4 regions of the Pseudomonas sp. LBUM1676 genome follow, and region 2 is predicted to be linked to each of the others. Evidence: predicted binding sites of a transcription regulator. Region 2 holds the regulator's gene; each other region holds the start of a gene.
What was found. The regulator sigma-54, encoded in region 2, starts transcription at its own class of promoters, with help from an activator protein. The targets are predictions, from matches to a motif close to ANTGGCATNNANNTTGCTNT.
Positions count from the first base shown of each region.

Region 1: ACA041_RS22145 (CmpA/NrtA family ABC transporter substrate-binding protein) is a predicted target of sigma-54. The motif match lies at 1,148-1,167, and genes of this name have one in related genera.
Region 3: ACA041_RS23500 (flagellar basal body rod protein FlgF) is a predicted target of sigma-54. The motif match lies at 2,144-2,163, and genes of this name have one in related genera.
Region 4: ACA041_RS15430 (sigma 54-interacting transcriptional regulator) is a predicted target of sigma-54. The motif match lies at 1,910-1,929, and genes of this name have one in related genera.

Region 1 covers NZ_CP166777.1:4,812,229-4,815,427, forward strand. The annotation lists gene ACA041_RS22140 (quinone-dependent dihydroorotate dehydrogenase) at 36-1,055, opposite strand; gene ACA041_RS22145 (CmpA/NrtA family ABC transporter substrate-binding protein) at 1,287-2,498, shown strand; gene ACA041_RS22150 (ANTAR domain-containing response regulator) at 2,514-3,089, shown strand.
Region 2 covers NZ_CP166777.1:877,750-880,948, forward strand. The annotation lists gene ptsN (PTS IIA-like nitrogen regulatory protein PtsN) at 1-418, opposite strand, end outside; gene hpf (ribosome hibernation-promoting factor, HPF/YfiA family) at 431-739, opposite strand; gene ACA041_RS03945 (RNA polymerase factor sigma-54) at 814-2,307, opposite strand; gene lptB (LPS export ABC transporter ATP-binding protein) at 2,492-3,199, opposite strand, start outside.
Region 3 covers NZ_CP166777.1:5,097,710-5,100,908, forward strand. The annotation lists gene flgH (flagellar basal body L-ring protein FlgH) at 1-465, opposite strand, end outside; gene flgG (flagellar basal-body rod protein FlgG) at 518-1,303, opposite strand; gene ACA041_RS23500 (flagellar basal body rod protein FlgF) at 1,349-2,089, opposite strand; gene ACA041_RS23505 (sigma-54-dependent transcriptional regulator) at 2,409-3,199, opposite strand, start outside.
Region 4 covers NZ_CP166777.1:3,328,192-3,331,390, reverse strand. The annotation lists gene ACA041_RS15450 (aromatic/alkene/methane monooxygenase hydroxylase/oxygenase subunit alpha) at 1-175, opposite strand, end outside; gene ACA041_RS15445 (MmoB/DmpM family protein) at 231-503, opposite strand; gene ACA041_RS15440 (aromatic/alkene monooxygenase hydroxylase subunit beta) at 500-1,495, opposite strand; gene ACA041_RS15435 (phenol hydroxylase subunit) at 1,541-1,795, opposite strand; gene ACA041_RS15430 (sigma 54-interacting transcriptional regulator) at 2,099-3,199, shown strand, end outside.

The sequences.
Region 1 (3,199 bases), 2.9 Mb from region 2:
GACGCCATCGCCAGCAAGCCGGCTCCTACATGGGTTCAGCGCAGGGCTGCTATTGCGTCCACGGACTCACGAATCAGCGCCGGGCCCTTATAGATGAAGCCGGAGTAAATCTGCACCAGGCTCGCCCCCGCAGCGATTTTCTCGGCCGCGTGCCTTCCTTCGGTGATGCCGCCCACGGCAATGATCGGCAAACGACCGGCCAATTCCGCCGCCAGCACTTTAACGGTGTGGGTACTCTTCTCGCGAACCGGTGCGCCGGACAGACCGCCCGCCTCGTCACCGTACTCCATGCCTTCGACGCCGACGCGACTCAGGGTGGTGTTGGTGGCAATGACCGCGTCCATGCCGGTTTCCATCAATGCTTGCGCGACCTGCACGGTTTCTTCGTCGGTCATGTCCGGCGCGATCTTGATCGCCAGCGGGACATGTTTGCCGTGGCGCAGCGCCAGTTCCGCGCGACGCGTGGCCAGGTCAGCCAGCAACTGCTTGAGCGAATCGCCGAACTGCAGGCTGCGCAGGCCCGGTGTGTTCGGCGAGCTGACGTTGACCGTCACGTAGCTGGCATGGGCGTAAACCTTGTCCAGGCAGATCAGGTAGTCGTCGACCGCTCGCTCGACCGGGGTATCGAAGTTCTTGCCGATATTGATGCCCAGCACGCCCTTGTACTTGGCCGCTGCGACGCGGGCCAACAGGTGATCGACGCCGAGGTTGTTGAAACCCATGCGGTTGATGATCGCCTCTGCTTCCGGCAGTCGGAAAATCCGTGGCTTGGGGTTGCCCGGTTGCGGACGCGGCGTAATGGTGCCGATTTCGACGAAACCGAAACCCAGCTGAGCGAAACCGTCGATGGCCGCGCCATTCTTGTCCAGGCCGGCTGCCAACCCGACCGGATTCGGGAAGTCCAGGCCCATGACGGTCACCGGCATTTTTGCCGGCGCCTTGCACAGCAAGCCGTTGAGGCCCAAACGCCCGCCCGCGCCGATCAGGTCCAGGGACAGATCGTGGGAGGTTTCCGGGGAAAGTTGGAACAACAACTGACGGGCCAAGTTGTACATGGGCGGCTTTGACTCGATTGGCGGCGAAATGAGGCGGCGATTATAGCCGGGCATCGGCGCCGCAGGCGAGGCACGCCGCAAAAACAGCCGGCGATGGCATATGCCTTGCACCGTCATCGCTATCAGCACTCATGCCAACGGCGGGATGAGTCGAAAGACAACGGCGTCGTCACCTGGCCTTGCTCCGGCAAGCGGCCCGGTACGACGCTTTTTTATGGAAGGTGTTTATCGATGATTGAAATTGCAGCCAACCCTCTGGCCTGGGTCCACGGCAGCGATGCCCCGGAAAAGACCGAAATCAACCTCGGCTTCATGGCCCTCAGCGACTGCGCGTCGGTGGTGGTCGCGGCCACCCAGGGTTTCGCCCAGCCCTACGGCCTGACCCTGAACCTCAAGCGCCAGTCGTCATGGGCCAATCTGCGGGACAAACTGGTCAGCGGTGAACTCGATGCCGCTCACAGCCTGTACGGGTTGATTTACGCGGTCCACCTGGGGATCGGCGGGGTGGCGGCGACCGACATGGCCGTGCTGATGGGCCTGAACCAGAACGGCCAGAGCATCAACCTGTCCCATGGTCTGCAGGCCCAGGGCGTGACCAGTCCTGAAGCACTGGACCGACACGTGCACCAAAGTCGCCCAAAACTGACGTTTGCCCAGACGTTCCCGACCGGAACCCACGCCATGTGGCTGTATTACTGGCTGGCCAGCCAAGGCATCCACCCGCTGCACGACGTCGACAGCGTGGTGGTGCCGCCGCCGCAAATGGTCGCGCACCTGCAGGCGGGGCGCATCGACGGTTTCTGCGTCGGCGAGCCCTGGTCCGCCAGTGCAGTGAAGCAGAACCTCGGATTCACCCTGGCGACGACCCAGACCATCTGGCCCGACCACCCGGAGAAAGTCCTCGGCTGCACCCGCGCCTTCGTCGAGCAATACCCCAACACCGCCCGGGCACTGGTGATGGCGATTCTGGAGGCCAGCCGCTTCATCGAAGCCAGCACCGAGAATCGCCGCAGCACCGCGCAATTGCTCAGCGCAGCGCAATACCTGGACGCGCCACTGGACTGCATCGAACCGCGCTTGCTCGGCGAGTATGCCGATGGCCTCGGCAATCGCTGGCAGGACCCGCACGCACTGCGCTTGCATGGCGCTGGCGAGGTCAACCTGCCTTATCTGTCCGACGGCATGTGGTTCATGACCCAGTTCCGCCGCTGGGGTTTGTTGCGCGACGACCCGGACTACCTCGCAGTGGCCGGTCAGGTGCAGCAACTAGACTTGTATCGAGAGGCCGCCACCGCAGTCGGTGTTGCTGCCGGGAGCCAGTCGATGCGCTGCAGCCAGTTGATCGACGGCAAGGTCTGGGACGGTTCGGACCCAGGCGGTTATGCCCGCAGTTTCAAGCTGCACGCCATGAGCGACAGCTCGCCCCTTTTCGCCAGCCGCTGACAGGAGACTGCAAATATGTTGCGAATCCTGCTGATCAACGACACCGCGAAAAAAGTCGGTCGCCTCAAGGCGGCCCTGACCGAAGCCGGGTTCGAGGTGATCGACGAATCCGGCCTGACCATCGACCTGCCCGCACGCGTCGAAACGGTGCGTCCGGACGTGATCCTGATCGATACCGAGTCACCGAGTCGCGATGTGATGGAGCAAGTGGTGCTGGTCAGCCGCGACCAACCGCGGCCGATCGTGATGTTTACCGACGAGCATGACCCCGATGTGATGCGCCGGGCGATCAAGTCCGGGGTCAGCGCCTACATAGTCGAAGGCATTCACGCCCAACGCTTGCAACCGATTCTCGACGTGGCCATGGCGCGCTTTGAAAGCGACCAGGCCCTGCGTGCGCAACTGCACGCCCGGGACCAGCAACTGGCCGAGCGCAAGCGCATCGAGCTGGCCAAGGGGCTGCTGATGAAGATGAAGGATTGCAACGAAGAAGAGGCTTACACCCTGATGCGCCGCCAGGCCATGAGCCGCCAGCAGAAGTTGATTCAGGTGGCGGAGCAGATTATTGCCATGAGTGAGTTGCTTGGCTGAAGGACGCCTTCGCGGGCAAGCCTCGCTCCTACAGGTTTTGTGTCGCTCACAACATCTTGAATTGCCACAAAACCTGTGGGAGCGAGCCTGCTCGCGAATGGCCGACACTC
Region 2 (3,199 bases):
TGCTCGGGGCGCTGCGCAGTTTTTCACGCACTTCCTTGCGGTCGAGCATGCTGGCGATCTGGCGCAACAGCTCCAGGTGCGCATCGGTAGCGGCTTGCGGGACCAGCAGAACGAACAGCAGGTCAACCGGGGCACCGTCGATGGCGTCGAAATCGATGGGGGCGTCCAAGTGCATCAAGGCACTGACGGGCGTAGTGCAGCCCTTGAGGCGACAGTGAGGGATGGCGATGCCGTTGCCAAAACCGGTCGAGCCGAGTTTTTCACGGGCAATCAGAGCCTCAAAGACGTCTTGCATCTCCAGATCCGGTACTTCGCGGTGGATCAGGTTGGCAATTTGTTCGAGGGCTTTCTTTTTACTGCCGCCCGGCACGTTCACGAGGGAACGGCCGGGGGTCAGGATGGTTTCAAGTCGGATCATGAGTTGGGAGTGTTAACGACCGGTTGCGCCCTGGAGGAGGCTCTGGGTCTTTTCCTTATGCTTTTTGAGTTGGCGATCCAGCTTGTCGGTCAGCAGGTCGATCGCGGCATACATGTCAGTATGCTCAGCGTTGGCGACCACTTCTCCGCCGGGGATATGCAGCGTGGCTTCGATTTTCTGCAGCAGCTTTTCGACGTTCATCGTGACTTGCACGTTGGTTATCTTGTCGAAGTGCCTCTCCAATCGGTCGAGTTTTTCGCCGATGTAGGTGCGCAGAGGTTCGGTCACTTCCAGTTGGTGTCCACTGATGTTGACTTGCATACAGCTTCTCCTTCGTTGCCAGTGCATAAAGCGGTAGACCCGATGATCTACCACTGGAACGCTGTGGCGTGGCTCTACATCAACCGCTTGCGTTCGCTCGAAGGCGCGATCCCGAGGGATTCGCGGTATTTGGCGACGGTGCGGCGAGCCACCTGAATGCCTTGTGCCTCCAGTAAACCAGCGATCTTGCTGTCACTCAACGGCTTTTTCTGATTTTCCGCCGCAACCAGTTTTTTGATGATCGCGCGGATCGCCGTTGACGAGCATTCGCCGCCTTCGGAGGTGCTGACGTGGCTGGAAAAAAAGTATTTCAACTCATAGATGCCCCGAGGGGTATGCATGAATTTCTGTGTGGTCACTCGTGAAATCGTCGATTCGTGCATACCCACCGCTTCAGCGATGTCATGCAGCACCAGCGGTTTCATGGCTTCGTCGCCGTACTCCAGGAAGCCGCGCTGATGCTCGACGATCTGGGTGGCCACTTTCATCAGGGTTTCGTTGCGGCTTTGCAGGCTCTTGATGAACCAGCGGGCCTCTTGCAACTGATTGCGCATGAAGGTGTTGTCGGCACTGGTGTCGGCACGGCGCACGAAGCCGGCGTATTGGGCATTGACCCGCAGCCGTGGCACCGATTCCTGATTGAGCTCCACCAGCCAGCGCTCGTTGTCCTTGCGCACGATGACATCGGGGACGACGTACTCGGCTTCACTGGACTCGATCTGCGAGCCAGGACGCGGGTTGAGGCTCTGGACCAGTTCGATCACCTGGCGCAGCTCATCTTCCTTGAGCTTCATGCGACGCATCAGCTGGCTGTAGTCGCGGCTGCCGAGCAGATCGATGTAGTCGGTGACCAGGCGCTTGGCCTCGGCCAGCCAAGGGGTCTTGGCGGGCAACTGGCGCAATTGCAGGAGCAGGCATTCGCCCAGGTTGCGGGCGGCGATGCCGGCCGGTTCGAATTGCTGGATGCGATGCAGGACGGCTTCTATTTCGTCGAGTTCGATGTCCAGTTCCGGGTCGAAGGCTTCGAGAATTTCCTCGAGGGTTTCGTCCAGGTAGCCCTGATTGTTGATGCAATCGATCAGGGTCACGGCGATCAGGCGATCGGTGTCGGACATCGGCGCCAGGTTCAGTTGCCAAAGCAGATGGCTTTGCAGGCTTTCACCGGCCGATGTACGGGTGGTGAAATCCCACTCGTCGTCATCGTTGCTCGGCAGGCTGCTGGCGCTGGTCTGGTAAACGTCTTCCCACGCGGTATCGACGGGCAGTTCGTTGGGAATGCGCTCGTTCCAGTCGCCTTCCTCGAGGTTATCCACCGTCGGGGCGGTTTCCTGGTAAGAGGGTTCCGAAACGTCGGCGTTGGGTTGCTGTTCGGCTTTGTCGGCCAAGGGGTCGGCATTATCGAAGTCGTCGCCTTCTTCCTGGCGTTCGAGCATCGGATTGGACTCCAGGGCCTCCTGGATTTCCTGTTGCAGGTCCAGGGTCGACAATTGGAGCAGGCGGATGGCCTGTTGCAGCTGCGGTGTCATCGTCAGCTGCTGGCCCATTCTCAGGACTAGCGATGGTTTCATGGCAGGGGCTTAACACCTTATTCGCCGGCGCACATGCGCCATCCACTACAGGGCGCCGAAGCGCCAAACATAAGCAAATTATATGCCCGAAACTTTAGCGTTTGCCTAGAGCGCTGTAACAATAAAAAAGTGTTGATTTTTTATCGAGACAAGCGCTTGAGCGACAAGCTGGACACCTCAGCGCTTACAGGCGGAACTCATGGCCCAGATACACTTCCTTGACCAGTTCGTTGGCCAGGATGGTGGCAGAATCGCCTTCGGCGATCAGTTGGCCATCGTTGACGATGTACGCGGTTTCGCAGATATCCAGGGTTTCGCGGACGTTGTGGTCGGTGATCAACACACCGATGCCCTTGGCCTTGAGGTGATGGATGATCTGTTTGATGTCACCCACCGAAATCGGGTCCACGCCGGCGAAAGGTTCGTCGAGGAGGATGAATTTCGGGTTGGTCGCCAGTGCGCGGGCGATTTCCACCCGGCGGCGTTCACCACCGGACAGGCTCATACCGAGGTTGTCGCGGATGTGGTGGATGTGGAATTCCTGCAGCAGGCTTTCCAGCTCTTTGCGGCGGCCGGCCTTGTCGAGTTCCTTGCGGGTCTCGAGAATCGCCATGATGTTATCGGCCACCGAGAGTTTGCGGAAGATCGACGCTTCTTGCGGCAAATAGCCGATACCAGCCTTCGCGCGACCGTGCATCGGCTGGTGGCTGACATCCAGGTCGTCGATCAGTACACGACCCTGATCGGCCTGCACCAGCCCGACAATCATGTAGAAACAGGTGGTTTTGCCGGCGCCGTTAGGGCCAAGCAAGCCGACGATCTGACCGCTGTCGATGGACAGGCTGACGTCGCGCACGACCTGACGGCTCTTGTAGCTCTTGGCCAGATGCTG
Region 3 (3,199 bases), 2.6 Mb from region 2:
TGGCAACACGTCGGCGACGGTCACCGTGATCGAGCCGGTCAGGCTGTTGCTCTGGCCGGACTTGCTGTCGCCCTTGGTGGCGCGGTCGCCTGCGTAACCGACGTCCAGGCTCAGGTTACCGCTGCCCACCGGATCATTGGTGCTCAGGCCGCCACCAAAAAACGAGCTCAGGCCGATGTCGGTCTTGCTGTTCTTGGCGGTTTGCGAGTTGGCGTTCTTGCTGGCCTGGGTGCGTTCGTTCAGGGTGATGGTGATGATGTCACCGACCCGGAACGCCTTGCGGTCGCTGTACAGGTTCTGTTCGAAGCCGGCCTGGTAGATCGAGCCGTTATTGGCCGCCGCCGGCAGCGGCGTACGGGGCAACACCGGGGCGTAGTAAGGGTCGTTGGGCTTGGGCGACGGGGCGACACAGCCCGCGAGCGCGGTGACCCCACTCAATGCCAGAACAGATACAAAACGCTTCATGACCCTACCTCACGGTGTTGCTGGCGGCCGCGTGGCCGCCCCATGGACTTGATTACAGATTCTGCGTGACGAACGAGAGCATCTGGTCGGCGGTGGAAATCACCTTGGAGTTCATCTCGTAGGCGCGTTGAGTGGTGATCATGTTGACCATCTCCTCAACGGTGCTGACGTTGGACGTTTCCAGGGTGTTCTGCAGCGTGGTGCCGAAACCGGCCAGGCCCGGCGTTCCGACCTGCGGCGCGCCGCTGGCCGCGGTTTCCAGGAACAGGTTATTGCCCACGGCCTGCAGGCCGGCCGGGTTGATGAAGTCAGCGGTTTGCAGGTTGCCGATCACCTGGGCGGCCGGGTTGCCCGCCACGGTGACGGACACGGTGCCGTCGCGACCGACGGTGAAGGTCTGGGCATCGTTCGGGATGACGATGGCCGGCTCCAGGGCGAAGCCGCTGGAATTGACGATCTGACCGTTGGAGTCGAGGTGGAAGGTACCGTCACGGGTGTAGGAGGTCGTGCCGTCCGGCTGCAGGATCTGGAAGAAACCGCGACCGTCGATGGCCATGTCCAAGGGTTGCTCGGTGGTTTGCAGGCTGCCGGCGGTGAAGTTTTTCTGGGTGCCGACGACGCGCACACCGGTACCCACTTGCAGACCCGACGGCAGTTCGCTGTCCTGGGTCGTCTGGGCGCCAGGCTGGCGCTTGATCTGGTAGAGCAAGTCCTGGAACTCGGCGCGATCCCGTTTGAAACCCGTGGTCGAGACGTTGGCCAGGTTGTTGGAAATGGTCGTCAGGTTGGTGTCCTGGGCGGACAGGCCTGTTTTGGCAACCCATAGAGCCGGAAGCATTCGATTCTCCTCGTGCGCCTGTTTTACGGCGCGACGTTCTGGTAATTAGCTGATCTGCAAGACCCGAGCCATGGCCTGGTCGTCTTCTTTGGCGGTGTTCATCATCTTGACGTGCAGTTCGAACTGCTTGGCCAGGGCCAGCACCGAGGTCATCTCTTCCACGGCATTGACGTTGCTCGACTCGAGGAAGCCGGACACCAGCTTGACGTTGGCATCGGCCTGCGCCGGCTGGCCATCCTTGGTGTGGATCGAACCGTCCAGGCCTTTGGTCATGTTCCTGAAGTCAGGGTTGACCAGTTTGATGCGGTCGACTTCGGCCATCACCCGAGGCCCCTCGCCCATCGCCCGGATACTGATGGTGCCGTCCTCGCCGACTTCGATCTGCTGCTCGGGCGGCACGGCAATCGGCCCGCCATTGCCCAGTACCGGCATACCGTTGCCGGCTCGCAGCACGCCGAGGGCGTCGACGTTCAGGCTGCCGGTGCGCACGTAGCTTTCGCCGCCGTCAGGGTTCTGTACCGCAATCCAGCCGTTGCCTTGCACCGCGACATCGAGATCGCGACCGGTCTGCACCAGCGCGCCAGGGGAGAAGTCAGTGGCCGGACGCTCCGACAGGGCAAACGCACGCGCCGGAAAGCCGTCACCGAACACCGGCATCGAACGCGCCTGTTCCAGGTCTTTCTGGAAGCCGTTGGTGGAGATGTTCGCCAGGTTGTTCGCATGAGCCTTCTGCGCCAGTGCATTCTGGCTGGCGCCGGTCATTGCCACATAAAGGTACTTGTCCACAGTCGTTCCTCTGCCTGCCGGACGTTTGCCGCCCAGTGCTGTACTGCTGAGCCATAAGCAATTTGCAGACCAACTTTTTTCTGGCGGCGCGGGGGCCGGGAAACAAGGGGTTTGAGGGGTTTTGCGGGGATTTTGGAAATGTATCGAAGACGAAAAACCGGCGGTGTTATGCCGGGAATAGGCAACGCTTGATTCTGGGTAACGGCCACCACCGCCATCGCGAGCAAGCTCGCTCCCACAGGGATCTCAGTGAGACACATATCCAATGTGGGAGCGAGCTTGCTCGCGATGGGGCCAGTACAAACAAAGCAAGTGCCAGCTATGACTCCGTCTTGCCAACCTCATACTCGCGCAACTTATTGGCAATGGTCGTATGCGAAACCCCCAACCGCTTGCCCAGTTGCCGACTGCTCGGATGCTCGGAATACAGCCGCTCCAGCACCGCTTTCTCAAAGCGCCCGACTATCTCGTCCAGCCCGCCTTCCAGGGAAAAATCGCCAAGTGGCTGACGCACGCCATAGTCCGGCAGACGAATATGTTCGGCCTTGACCGTCCCGCCCTCGCACAACGAAACCGCCTGGAACAACACGTTCTCCAGTTGCCGGACATTGCCCGGCCAATGGTAGTGACTGAGCCGCTCCATGGCCGCCGGCGCCAGTTTCGGCAGCGGGCAACCGATCTGTCGGCTGGCCTGATCGAGGAAGTGCTCCACCAGCGGTGTCAAACCGTCGAGACACTCGCGCAGTGGCGGGATGTGCAACGACAGCACGTTCAGGCGGTGATACAAATCCTGGCGAAATTCCCCGCGAGCGCACAACTCGGACAAGTCGACCTGAGTCGCGCAGATCACCCGCACATCCAGATAAACCTCTTCATCGCTGCCTACACGACGGAAGCAACCGTCCTGCAGGAAGCGCAGCAATTTAACCTGCAGGCGCGGGCTCATTTCGCCGACGCCATCGAGAAACAGTGTGCCGCCCGCCGTCAGTTCCAGCAGCCCGAGCTTGCCTTCGGCCCGTGCCCCTTCGAAGGCACCGGGCCCATAACCGAACAACTCGGTCTCGGCCATGGATTCCGGCAACCCGGCGCAGTTGAGCGCCATCAATGGCG
Region 4 (3,199 bases), 2.5 Mb from region 2:
TGTCCATGGTCAGGCGGAACGGGTCTTCCCACTTGTCCCAGTCGGTGATCTTGATCCCTTCGAAACGTTCGTGCGGGTAGATGTCCTCATGGGTCTGGTAGCTCGGCTCCCAGTCCAGGTCACGGGTCATGCAGCGGTATTTCTCTTTGGCATTAAGGCGTTTTTTCACGGCCATGATGGCTCTCCGAATTCTTGTAATCTTGCAAATGCTGACGGCTGGCTGAGGGCGCTCAGCTGTTCCAGTGCAGGGAAAAACTGTCGTCTTCTTCCTCGACGTTGCCGCCCAGGGTGATCACGTACATCAGCATTTCCTGGATATCCCACGGGCTGCCGGTGATCTGCTCCACGGTGTCGCGGCGGATATCCAGGCGCCCCGGGGCCTCGATGCGAATCATCGAAGGCTGGTGCTGGACCACGGCGTGCGGGTTGTCCTGCGCGATGGCCTCGACGATCGAGCGCGCGTAATCGGTGTCTTGCAGGTTGATGTAAACCAGGGACGTCATGGCTTCACCCCCGTCAGGCCGACTTTCTTCAGGCGCGCGGCGAACTCGCTGCAGACCGCATCCAGCGCCGACGCCTCCAGGCCCAGGCCGACCAGTGGCCGCAGCGCGTCGATGGAACGCTGGCTCCAGCGATCGACCCAGCTCTCCACCAGGGCCTTGTTCCCGGGGCTGGCGTTGATCACTGTCTTGAGCAGCGCATCCACCCAACGCTGGCTTTCGGCGAACCACAGGCGCATGAACTCGGTCAGCATGCCGACCTGGCCGGCGCCATTGGCGCTGAGTTGTTCGTCGAGTTTGTGGAACAGCAGCGGATACACCAGGCCATCGCTGACCACGTTTTGCGCCACGGTCAACTCGAACCAGTCGCGCACCACCAGGGTGTCTTCGACGTAGCGGCGCATCCCCTGCCAGGCCGGGGCATTGAGCCATTGCTGTTTGGCCTGGGCCAGCAGCAGGACATCGCCGTCGTCGAGCATCAGGCCAATGCGCGAGAGGTATTGCGCGATACCCAGTCGATCCATGGCCTGGAACATGTGCATCTGGGTCACGCTGGTGCCGAAGCCATCGGCGGCGATGTTGCTGTTGTTCATGTTCGCCCCCAGCTCGGCGTGCCGCAGCGGCAACAGCAGCGAACCGATCAGCTGGACGTTGTGCGGCGACAGGCTGGCGAGCATGTCGCGTTTTTCGCAGAACGCGTAATCGTGCTCGGCGTTTTCCTGCATCTTCGCCCGGGCCTGGACGTAGGCGCCGTAGTAGTACTGGCGCGGGTCGGTGACCGCGTACCAGTCGGCCATGACCACCGCGGTGCGGGTGGCGTCATTGAGCAGTTTGTCCGGTTGCCACAGCGGCCGGTAATGGAAATTGGTCGCCGCTTCGATGTCGAAACTGGCTTCCTGGTAGCGGCTGGCGACCTTGTCGCCAAACCGGCGACGGGTGTGGCTGAAGGTGTTGCGGATCGTCTCGACGGTTGTCGTCTTGATCTCGACACTCATGGAGTGGACTCCTGTAGTTGTTGTTTTGGGTTTTTGTCAGGCCGCTTATTCAGCGTCGCGGGCTTCGCCGTAGCGCCACTTGCGGGCATCGGCATCGAGGGCGGCGGACATCTGCGCATCCATGTGTTGCACCTGGTTGTTTTCGCAGAACTGCCTGAACGCTTGATGCGGCAGCACCAGCTCGACAAACAGCTCGGGATAACCGATGGCGAAATCGAACTCGACAAAAGCATCGTCTGGCTCGCTACGCACTCGGACGTAGCGCGGCATTTGATCGAAGGTGCTGTCAGGTTGGTTCATGCTCGGGTACTCCCCCTGTTGTCATGGAGGGGTAAGAGCAACAACGGTGCCAGTGCTTGCGCAATGTCAAAAACAAAATTAATAAACGTTATATATCAAATCGTTAAATGATTTTTTTGCATGCATCTTGCCGTTCATGGCGGAAATTGCGCCCGGTGCCGGGATCAACCGATTGATCATTTGGTCAATCTCGATCGGCTCGATTCGAGCAAATGACCCATTGAATCAGGCTGGATTGAAGGGTATGAATTGCATGGGAACCGAGTCATCCCCACAAACAAAAAAGACATAGGGTGCGTTTGCATGACCACGAAATACCGAGCCGCCGAGCACTCCGCAGTGCTCAAGGATCTGACCGATCGCATTCACTTCCTTGGCAGCGAAGGCAAGATCTGGCTTGATGAGCAGCGGATGCTGCTGATGCAGGTTTCGTCGATGGCCTCGTTCCGTCGAGAGCTGCTCGAGATGATTGGCGAAGAGCGTGCAAAGGGGTTTTTCCTGCGCCTGGGTTACCAATCCGGGCTTAAAGATGCCGAATTGGCGCGTAAATTACGGCCCAACGGCAGTGACATCGACATGTTCCTGATCGGGCCGCAGCTGCACTCGCTCAAGGGCATGGTCAAGGTCCGTCCGGTGGTGATGGACATCGATATCGAGGCAGGCACCTTTTACGCCGAAATCGAATGGATCGACTCCTTCGAAGTGGAAAATCACCAGAGTGAACAACTGCACTCCGAGCAGCCGATTTGCTGGATGTTGCTCGGGTACGCGATCAGCTATTCATCATTTTTCATTGGCCGGCAGATCATCTACAAAGAGGTCAGCTGCCGCGGCTGTGGAGACCAGATGTGTCGCATCATCGGCAAGCCCGCTGAGGAGTGGGAGGATGCCGATACGTTCATGCGGTACTTCCAGAGCGATCCGATCATCGATGAATTGCGTACCCTGCAGCTCCAGGTCGAGAACATGAATCAACGCCTGGAGTTGCGTGCCGGTCAGTTTTACGGGATTGGCCGTTCAGCCAGCTATCGCAAGACCTGCGACCTGATCGACAAGGTCGCACCCGGCAAAGCATCGGTGTTGTTGCTGGGCGAGACGGGCGTCGGCAAGGAAGTCATCGCCCGTAGCCTGCATTTGCGCAGTGAACGCGCGGGCGGTCCTTTCATCGCCCTGAACTGCGCGGCCATCGCTCCAGACTTGATCGAAGCCGAGCTTTTCGGGGTGGAAAAAGGCGCGTACACCGGTGCCCAACAATCGCGGATGGGGCGCTTCGAACGGGCCCATGGCGGCACGCTGTTTCTCGATGAGATTATTGAACTCACCCCGCGCGCCCAGGCGAGTTTGCTGCGCGTTCTGCAAGAAGGTGAACTGGAGCGGGTGGGCGATAGCCAGACCCGACGTGTC